4 regions of the Lentzea sp. NPDC037011 genome follow, and region 2 is predicted to be linked to each of the others. Evidence: riboswitches for the same ligand, from Rfam matches in the RefSeq annotation. Region 2 holds a riboswitch; each other region holds the start of a gene.
The links. Region 2 has a riboswitch for cobalamin ahead of ACZ7CH_RS07195 (CbtB domain-containing protein). Riboswitches for the same ligand answer to the same signal wherever they lie in the genome.
Positions count from the first base shown of each region.

Region 1: linked by a shared signal. The riboswitch ahead of ACZ7CH_RS28790 (FecCD family ABC transporter permease) and the one ahead of ACZ7CH_RS07195 (CbtB domain-containing protein) in region 2 are both predicted to bind cobalamin.
Region 3: linked by a shared signal. The riboswitch ahead of ACZ7CH_RS06370 (ribonucleoside-diphosphate reductase subunit alpha) and the one ahead of ACZ7CH_RS07195 (CbtB domain-containing protein) in region 2 are both predicted to bind cobalamin.
Region 4: linked by a shared signal. The riboswitch ahead of ACZ7CH_RS31015 (LPXTG cell wall anchor domain-containing protein) and the one ahead of ACZ7CH_RS07195 (CbtB domain-containing protein) in region 2 are both predicted to bind cobalamin.

Region 1 covers NZ_JBVJRT010000010.1:81,411-83,600, reverse strand. Annotated here, with positions in the region: gene ACZ7CH_RS28795 (ABC transporter ATP-binding protein) at 1-183, opposite strand, end outside; gene ACZ7CH_RS28790 (FecCD family ABC transporter permease) at 183-1,205, opposite strand; cobalamin riboswitch at 1,241-1,383, opposite strand; gene ACZ7CH_RS28785 (YciI family protein) at 1,467-1,886, shown strand; gene ACZ7CH_RS28780 (3-isopropylmalate dehydrogenase) at 1,951-2,190, opposite strand, start outside.
Region 2 covers NZ_JBVJRT010000002.1:512,458-514,647, reverse strand. Annotated here, with positions in the region: gene ACZ7CH_RS07205 (phosphoribosyl-ATP diphosphatase) at 1-1, opposite strand, end outside; gene ACZ7CH_RS07200 ((2Fe-2S)-binding protein) at 108-758, shown strand; cobalamin riboswitch at 807-981, shown strand; gene ACZ7CH_RS07195 (CbtB domain-containing protein) at 1,014-1,202, shown strand; gene ACZ7CH_RS07190 (CbtA family protein) at 1,219-1,968, shown strand; gene ACZ7CH_RS07185 (HAD family hydrolase) at 1,965-2,190, opposite strand, start outside.
Region 3 covers NZ_JBVJRT010000002.1:345,874-348,063, forward strand. Annotated here, with positions in the region: gene ACZ7CH_RS06370 (ribonucleoside-diphosphate reductase subunit alpha) at 1-1,364, opposite strand, end outside; cobalamin riboswitch at 1,468-1,677, opposite strand; gene ACZ7CH_RS06375 (hypothetical protein) at 1,741-1,908, shown strand; gene ACZ7CH_RS06380 (LysE/ArgO family amino acid transporter) at 1,874-2,190, opposite strand, start outside.
Region 4 covers NZ_JBVJRT010000011.1:144,362-146,551, reverse strand. Annotated here, with positions in the region: gene ACZ7CH_RS31020 (hypothetical protein) at 1-29, opposite strand, end outside; gene ACZ7CH_RS31015 (LPXTG cell wall anchor domain-containing protein) at 26-1,273, opposite strand; adenosylcobalamin-variant (AdoCbl-variant) riboswitch at 1,322-1,393, opposite strand; gene ACZ7CH_RS31010 (FAD-dependent monooxygenase) at 1,462-2,190, opposite strand, start outside.

The sequences.
Region 1 (2,190 bases), on a different contig from region 2:
GACGTTCTCGCCGTCGAGCAGGACCGCGCCGGCGTCCGGTCGCAGCGCCCGGTAGACGCAGCGCAACGTCGTCGACTTGCCGCTGCCGTTCGGCCCGACGATGCCGACCACCTCGTCGCAGGCGTGCAGCGTGATGCCGGAGATGATGTTCCGCACGGTGACGTCGTGCACCTCGACGCGCATCAGCGGCCTCCGAAGACGTACGCCCTGCGGCGCATCAGGAAGATGAAGCACGGCACGCCCAGCGCGGCCGTGATGACGCCGAGCGGCAGCTCCTCGGGTGCGGCGAGCATCCGCGCGGCGACGTCCACCCACACCAGGAAGCTGGCACCGGCCAGCGGTGCGAGGGCCAGCACCTTGCGGTGGTCGGCGCCCACGACCATGCGCGTGAGGTGCGGCAGCATCAGCCCGACGAACCCGACGGCCCCGCTGACCGCCACCAGCACCCCGGTCATGGCCGCGGTGACGACGAAGAGGTGCGTGCGGAACCGGTTGACCGCCACCCCGAGCGTGGTCGCGGTCTCGTCGCCCATCGCCAGCGCGTTCAACGGCCGCGCCTTGGCCATCAGGTAGGCGATGCCCAGCGCGGTCACGACCGTGGCGACCGGCAACGACCTCCAGTCCGCCCCGCCGAGGCTGCCGAGCAGCCAGAACATCGCCGCCCGCGCCGCCTCCCCGTGCGGTGCCTGGAACACCAGCAGCATCGCCACGGCCGAGAACCCGTAGGCGAGCGCGGTGCCGGTCAGCACGAGCCGCAACGGCGTGAGCGCCCCGCTCGACCGCGCGGTGAGGTAGACGAGCGCGGTGGCACCGAGCCCGGTGAGGAACGCCCCCGTCGACAGCGCGTACACGCCGAGCCCGGACAGCACCCCCATCGTCGCGACCGCCGTGGCACCCACGCTCGCCCCCGAGGAGATGCCGAGCACGTACGGGTCGGCCAGCGCGTTGCGGACCATCGCCTGGATCGCGACGCCGACCGCGCTCAGCCCCGCGCCCACGACGGCGGCGAGCAGCACGCGCGGCAGCCGGATGTTCCAGACGATGTGGTACTGCCCGGCGAGGTGGGCGGGCACGGTGCCGCCGGTGACCGCCTGCCACAGCAGGTCGGCGGTGACGCCGAAGGGGACGGAGACGGGGCCGAGCGCGACGCCCGCCACGATGCTGATGACGAGCACGCCGACGAGCGCGCTGATCTTCCCGATCACATGTGCCCTTCCCGCAGTCCACGGCAGGAGTTGGAGTCCTATGTCTGCCGTGTGCGGGCATTCGGGCTCGTCCCCTGGCCGGGGACCTACCGTTGCGGGTCAGCGCCGGACTTCGACCGGTCTTCCCCCACGCACGACTTCGGGTGACCCTACCTGCGCAAACAGGAAGTTCGAAAATTTCTCCGCTGTGATGTCGATCCGGCGGGGTGCCCGTTCGACCTGTGGACGTCAGCGAGCAGGGCACAACGCAGGGAGACCACCGTGAAGTACATGCTGATCATGCGCGCCACCGACGAGGCCTACGCGAACATGGGCGAGCTCGACTTCGACAAGATGCTGGAGGTCGTGGGCGCGTTCAACGACGAGCTGATCCGGGCCGGGGTGCTGCTCGCCGCCGAGGGCCTCGCCGACCCGTCCGAGGGCGTCGTCGTCGACTTCTCCGCCGAACCGGCGATCGTGACGGACGGCCCGTACGGCGAGACCAAGGAGCTGTTCGGCGGCTTCTACCTGCTCAACGTGTCCTCGCTGCAGGAGGCGGTCGAGTGGGCGAAGCGGATGCCGATGGCCGGGCCCGGGTTCAAGACCGAGATCCGCCGCGTGCCGACGATCGACGAGTTCCCGCAGGACAACGAGTGGATCCAGAAGGAGCGCGCCTGGCGCGAGTCCACCGCCCAGCTGTGAATGTCACGCGGGGACCTTTCGTGCTCTACAAGAGTACGAAAGCTCCCCGCGTGCACTACAACCGTCAGCCCGTGCGGACGTTCGACGACACGAGGGCGGCCAGGCGGTCGCCGATCGCGTACGTCGCGCCCGGCGACTGGTGGTCGCGGGTCGCCAGGTCGAACGCCACGGACGCCTCGATCCGGCGCGACGCCTCGTGCTCGCCGAGGTGGTCGAGCAGCAGCGCGACCGACAGCACGGCGGCCGTCGGGTCGGCGATGCCCTGGCCCGCGATGTCCGGTGCCGAACCGTGGACCGGCTCGAA
Region 2 (2,190 bases):
CGGGGGCACATCCTCCCACCTCCGGACGGGTGGTCCACACCGCGGTCACCTCTGTTCCAGCCCGTGGACGTGATCTGTCCTGCATGGACACCCAGTAGCGTGAATCTGTGTCGGAGTTCGCCGAAGTCCTCGCAGCGCTGCGCCAGGTGCGCGGCATCAACCCGTTCTTCGCGCTGGACGTGGGCCGTCCGGACGACTCGTGGCTGCCGGGGACGGCACTGCTCGAAGGCCCCGCCCTCAGGGAGACCATCGACGCGATCGCGGCCCGCTACAACGCCGCCGAGCCCCGCGTCGCCGCCAGCCTGTTCTTCCTCAGCTACACCGCGCGGCTGCTCAGCCCGCTCACCGCGACGGACCTGCCGATCGACGTGCGCCCGGAGAACCTGTGGTGGCAGCACCACCGCCGCAACGGCCTGAGCGTCCGCATCGACACCCCGCGGCTCGGCCCGCGCCCGGCGGAGGCGCTCGCACCGGTCGTGGAGGCGGTCCACGCGGTCGTGCCCGTGGCACGCGGTCTGCTGTGGGGCAACGCGATGTCGAACATCGCGGGCGCGCTGAAAATGGTGGTGCGAGCGGGTGCGCTGAGTGCGGAGGAAGCGGAGGAACGCGGCAACCGGCTCATGGCAGCGCCACCGTTCGAAGGTGCCGGGGAATTCGTCACCCTGCCCGACGAGGTCGCGTTCCTGCGCCGGTCGTGCTGCCTTTACTACCGCGTTGCCGCAGGTGGGAAGTGCGGGGACTGCCCTCTTGTGAAGTGATGAAGACGACAACTCTTATGGCCGGTTGTGCGTGAACCGCCGTTCACCTTACGGTGCACGCGCCGCAGTGACGGGAAGCCGGTGGAAATCCGGCGCGGTCCTCGCCACTGTGACCGGGAAGCGATCCCCGCCGAGCACGTCACTGGTCCCGCGAGGGGCTGGGAAGACGCGGGGGCAGCGTTGATCCGGGAGTCAGGAGACCGGCTGCGGCGCCGTAAGGAGTTTCACCTTCCACGAGGTATGGAGGAGCCCGTCATGACGAGCCCCGCAGCAAGCCTGTCCGCCGTCCGCGTGCCCAAGTGGGCCTTCGCCGTCTCACTGTTCGGCCTGATCGTCACCTACCTGGTCCTGCAGGAGAACGGCCTCGCTCTCGGTGCGAGCTCGGAGCTGCTGCACGAGTTCTTCCACGACGGCCGCCACGCCCTCGGCGTTCCCTGCCACTGATCCGCTGATCACGCAGATGACGACCACGTACAGGTCGATCGCACTGCGCGGACTCGCGGCCGGCGCCATCGCCGGTACCGCCTCCGCGCTCGTGCAGCTCCTGGTCACCGAGATCCCCATCCGCGCAGCACTGGCGGTCGAGGAGGCCCGCGCCCCCGCCGGTGACGGCCACTCCCACTCGCACGGCGAGGAGGGGCTGGTCAGCCGCGGCGTCCAGATCGCGGGCGGCATGCTCGGCGTGGTGATCGTCGGCATCGCCGTCGGCCTGGTGTTCGCCACGGCCTACGCGCTGTCGAAGCGCTGGTTCGCCGACCGCACGCCGTTCACCCGCAGCACCGCGTTCGGAGTCGCCGTGTTCGGTGCGGTGGCGCTGCTGCCGTGGCTGAAGTACCCGGCGAACCCGCCCGCGGTGGGCGACCCGGACACGGTGAACTACCGCACCGCGCTGTACCTGGGCGTGGTGGTGGCCGGTCTGGCGATCGTCTGGGGAGCGAGCTGGCTCGCCTCGGCACTGGCCGCGCAGCCGCACCCGGTCCGCGTGACCGCGGTGCTGCTCGCGGTCGTGGCGGCGGTGGCGGTGGTGCTGGTGGCGTTCCCCGCGCCGCCGGACACGATCCCGGCGGACATGCCGGTGGCCGTGCTGTGGCAGTTCCGCCTCAGCTCACTCGCCCAGCTGGCCACGCTCCACGTCGGTCTCGGCGTGGTGTTCGGCCTGCTGGTCGATCCGGCGACACGCCGGGCGAAGGCACCCGTCGCGGCTCTCTAAAGAGCGCGCAGCACTTCGAGGTCGACGCCGACGAGGGAGTCGCGGAACACCCGCCGCTCCCCCGCCGGCACCTCGACGTCACACGGCACGACCAGCACGGTGCACCCGGCCGCCACCGCAGAGGCGACACCGGTCGGCGAGTCCTCGACCGCCACGCACCCGGCCGCGTCCACGCCGAGCAACCGCGCCGCCTTCAGGTACGGCTCCGGCAGCGGCTTGTTC
Region 3 (2,190 bases), 170 kb from region 2:
TCGCGGCCGTTCTCCCGGAAGGGGACACCGCGCGCCGACAGGTGCTCGCGGACGAAGTCCAGGTGCGCGTCCAGCCCGGGTTTCCCGGAGACACCCCACCGCACCCCGTCCTCCGACAGGTGCCCGCCACCGAGCAGGACGCCGTACAGACGAGCATCGTCCTCGCTGAAACCGGCGACGGGCACGACCTCCCGCGGAACCACCCTGGCGACGAGGTCACCCTTCTCCAGCCGACCGGCGTCCACCCACTCCGGCCGCACCTCGTCGCCGGCGAGCTGCTTGAGCGTCCGCGCGTTCTCCTGGCCGAGCGGCACGCCCCTGACGGCGTACAACGGGTGTCCGGCGGTGACCCTGAGGGGTGCGGCGGAGTGCTCGACCTCCACCTCGACCATCGGGTCGACCTGGTCGTAGAGCATGACGTCGGTGACCTCGCGGTAGGTGCCGCTCACCCCGAGCACGAGGTCGCCGGCCACGACGTCCCTGATCGCCTTGACGCCGTCGGCGGTGTGGACGCCGGTGTCCGGTGCGAAGCACTGGTTCACGGCCACGGCCGTGTCGTTCGCGATCTTCAGGAACGGCACCACGCCCTGCGACGTGCCGTTGGTGCCCCTGATGTGCGCGCCGATGCCGCGCACCGGCGTCCAGTCGTTGCCCAGGCCGCCCGCGAACTTCGAGAGCAGCGCGTTGTTGCTGATGCCGTGGAAGATGCCGCCGAGGTCGTCGGCCACGGTGGTCAGGAAGCACGACGACAGCTGCGGCCGGGTCGTCCCGGAGTTGAACAGCGTCGGTGTCGAGCACATGAAGTCGAACGACGACAGCAGCTCGTAGAACTCGACCGCGCGGGCGTCGGGGTCGTCCTCCTCCAGGGCGAGGCCCATGGCCACGCGCATGAAGAACGCCTGCGGCAGCTCGTAGCGGCGGCCGTCGCGGTGCAGGAAGTAGCGGTCGTACAGGGTTTGCAGGCCCAGGAACTGGAACCGGAGGTCACGGGACGGGTCCAGCGCCGATCCCAGGCGGGCCAGGTCGAACGAGGTCAGCCGGGGGTCGAGCTGGCCGCAGTCGACGCCGTGCCGCACGAACGAGGCGAAGTACGACGGGTAGCGCTCGGTCATCTCGGCGTGCGACAGCGGGACGCCGCACGCCTCGGTGCGCAGCCGATCCAGCAGCAGGCGGGCGCTGACGCAGGAGTAGTCCGGGTCCTGCTCGACCATCGCGCGGGCGGCCATGATCGGCGCCAGGGCGAGCTCGGCGTCGGTGATGCCGTGGTACAGGTTCCGCTTGGTCTCGGTCAGCACCGCCTCGGCCGATGCGTTCGGAAGATCGGCACAGGCTTCCTCGATGACCACTGAAAGGCGGTCGGGCACGCTCTCTCCTCGCGAGCTGGGCCCAGGAGGAAAAGCGCATGCGCGCACCGTTCACCGGTGCACACAGCCGCCCTCCCTCGGGGCACCGTGTCGTGCGCGCAGGCTTGCGCGCACCCCGGTGGCAGGTCTTCGGACTCGTGGGCGTCGAACTCGCGCCTACCGGCCGTCGCTTCCCAGGTCTCGCGACCCAGTGCTTCGTTGACGGCTTTCGTTCCCACTCACCGCTGCGGGGCAGTCCCGGACTCGCACCGGGTTCCCTCTTGCCTCACCGGCCCGTTGTCCGGGCCGGTGAACCACCAGTGCGGCAGATACTACATGTGGTGGTGGGTCCTTGATCACCACCCAACATGCGTGTCCCCTGGGTAGGGTGGTCGGCGTGGGTGAGGTTCGGCCGCGGGTCTTCTACGGTGCTCTGCTCAGTGCGGGGCTCGCCTCCGCGTCGCTGTTCGCGGGAGCCGCGGCGCCGGTGACGAGCGGCGTGCTGGCCGGCTGCGCGGTCGCCGCGCTGGTCACGTCCCGGCGATCAGCGCGACCCCGAGGCTGATCATCACGGCGGCGATCACGCCGTCCAGCACGCGCCACGCGCGCGGCTTCGCGAACAGCGGGCTGAGCAGCCGGGCGCCGAACCCGAGCGCGGCGAACCAGGTGATGCTCGCCGTCACCGCGCCGACGCCGAAGAGCCAGCGGCCGGCGGCGATCGACCCGAGCAGCAGCACGGTGTCGAGGTAGACGTGCGGGTTGAGCCACGTCAGCGCGATCGCGGTGAGCACGGGCCGGTGCCGGGCGCCGGTGTCGGCGTGCAGGGCCTGCGGGCGCAGTGCGCGCC
Region 4 (2,190 bases), on a different contig from region 2:
GCGAGGACAGCGAGGATGCGGCGCATCACGCACCAACCTTCCGACGACGGGACACGAGGACGAGCACGGCGCCGGCGAGCAGCGCGGAGGAACCGAGCAGGGTCAGCGCGACGGCCTCCTCGGGGCCGGTCGCGGCGAGCCGCTGAGTGGCCGGGGGCGTCGGACCGGCCGGCGCGGGAGCGACCGGGGTGGCCGTCGACGAGGTGGTCACCGGAGCGGTCGTCGTCGGCGGCACGGTCGGCTGTGCGGTGGTCGACGGGGGCGTGGTGGTCGGCGGGGTCGCGCAGTCGACCGCGGGCACACCGGGCGTGGCACCGGCGAACGACACGTCGGCGAGGCCCTTGCGGGCCAGGCCGAGCATCGCCTGGGTGGTCGCGCGCACGGCGCCGTAGACCTCGAAACCCGTGCTGTCGTAGGCGATCGCGCCGCGAGCGGCCTCCGGTCCGGCACAGCCGACCTGCAACGACCGCAGGTACGCCACGGCCCGGTCCGCGGCCGCCGTCCGGCCACCCTCGACGAGCGCGCCGACCGCGAGGCCGGTGCTGTTGGCGTTCGAGCCCTGCAACGCCGACGGGAACCCGCCGTCCGCCTTCTGCTGCGCCACCAGCCAGTCCAGCGCCCGCGCGGACGCCGTCGGCTCCCCCGCCGCCTGCAACGCCTGCAGCACGATCGCCGTCGCGTCCACATCGGACTTGCAGACCGGCTGCCCGAACGAGATCGGGAACCCGCCGTCCGCGCACTGCGTGGACACCTGGAACGCGACCGGCTGCGCCACCGGCTGGTCGGCGCGGGTCAGCACGATGATCGCCAGCGCCTGCGTGAACGCGTTGGTCTGGTCGTAGTCGGGGTCGGTGCGGTCGCGGTAGCGGCCGGACTCCTCCCGCAGCGCCGCAAGGCGTTCGAGCAGGTCGGCACCGGCGAACGCGTGCGGGTCGGTGCCCAGCGCCTGCGCGACCAGCGCGAGCTTCACCAGGCCACCGACGTAGGACTCTGCCTCGCCGTCGCCCGCGAAGTACTGGAACTGCTCGGGTTCGGCGAGCCACGCCGCGGCCCGCACCGCCGTCGACCGGCCGACACCGGCGGCCGCGAGCCCGTAGACGCCGTCCGCGGTCAGGCCGTGGTCGACGAGGTCCGGCCCCTTCACCAGGTGGTCGCCACCGACGAACTGGCCGGCCAGCCACGTTCCCGCTGACGGCGGCTCGGCCGCCTGAGCGGCCGGTGTCACGACGAGCGCGGCCGCTACCACTGCGGCCAGCGCGGATGTCCGGATCACTGCTCTTCCCCCTGCCCCGCTGTCCTCGACGGGTCGATGGAGCCACCGCGCGCCACGGGCATTCGGACTGTCACCGTTGCGGGTCAGCGCCGGAGTTCCACCGGCTTCCCCCGCGGCGTGCGGATGCTGTTGTCCACCCGATCGTGCGGGAGGGATCACCCCGAGTCAAATGGCTGTGAGCCGGGCCATCAGCGGCCGGGGAGCTGGAAGGAGCTCACGACCGCGGCGAACTCCTCGGTCGGCTGCCCGCCGTTGGCCTGGTTCTTCAGCGCCATGTCCTGGTTGGCCGTCACGTACGGGCGCAGCAGCTCCTCGTAGCGCTGGAACGCGGTCTCGCGGTTCACGCTCAGCTCGCCGGCCAGCACGTACGCACCGACGAGCGCCAAGCTCGTGCCCTGACCGGACAACGGCGAACCGCAGTAGCCGGCGTCGCCGAGCAGCACGACGCCGCCGCGCGACCAGGACGGCATCCGGACCTGCGCCATGGCGTCGAAGTGGAAGTCCGGCGCCTCCCACATGTGCTTGAGCGCGGTCTGCCACTCCCACCCGGCGTCGGCGAACTTCTCCGCCACCAGCCGCCGCTGGGCCTCGACGTCGCGGTGGTCGAAGTCCACCTCGCCGTAGAACCCCATGTAGACCCGGCACTCCGCGTTGGCGCGGGCGCTCATGACCCCGCCGCCGACGACCTCGCCCTGCTGGAACACCTGCCAGTGGTCGAGGCCCAGGAAGTTCGGCGCGGTGAACACGGCGAGGTTCGTGCCCAGGTGGCGGACGAACTGCGCCTCGGGACCGAACACGAGCCGCCGGACGTTCGAGTGCAGCCCGTCCGCGCCCACGACCACGTCGAAGTCCCGCGGGGCGGCCCGCTCGAACGTGACGCGGGTGCCGTCGATCGCCGTGATCGTGTCGTCGAAGAG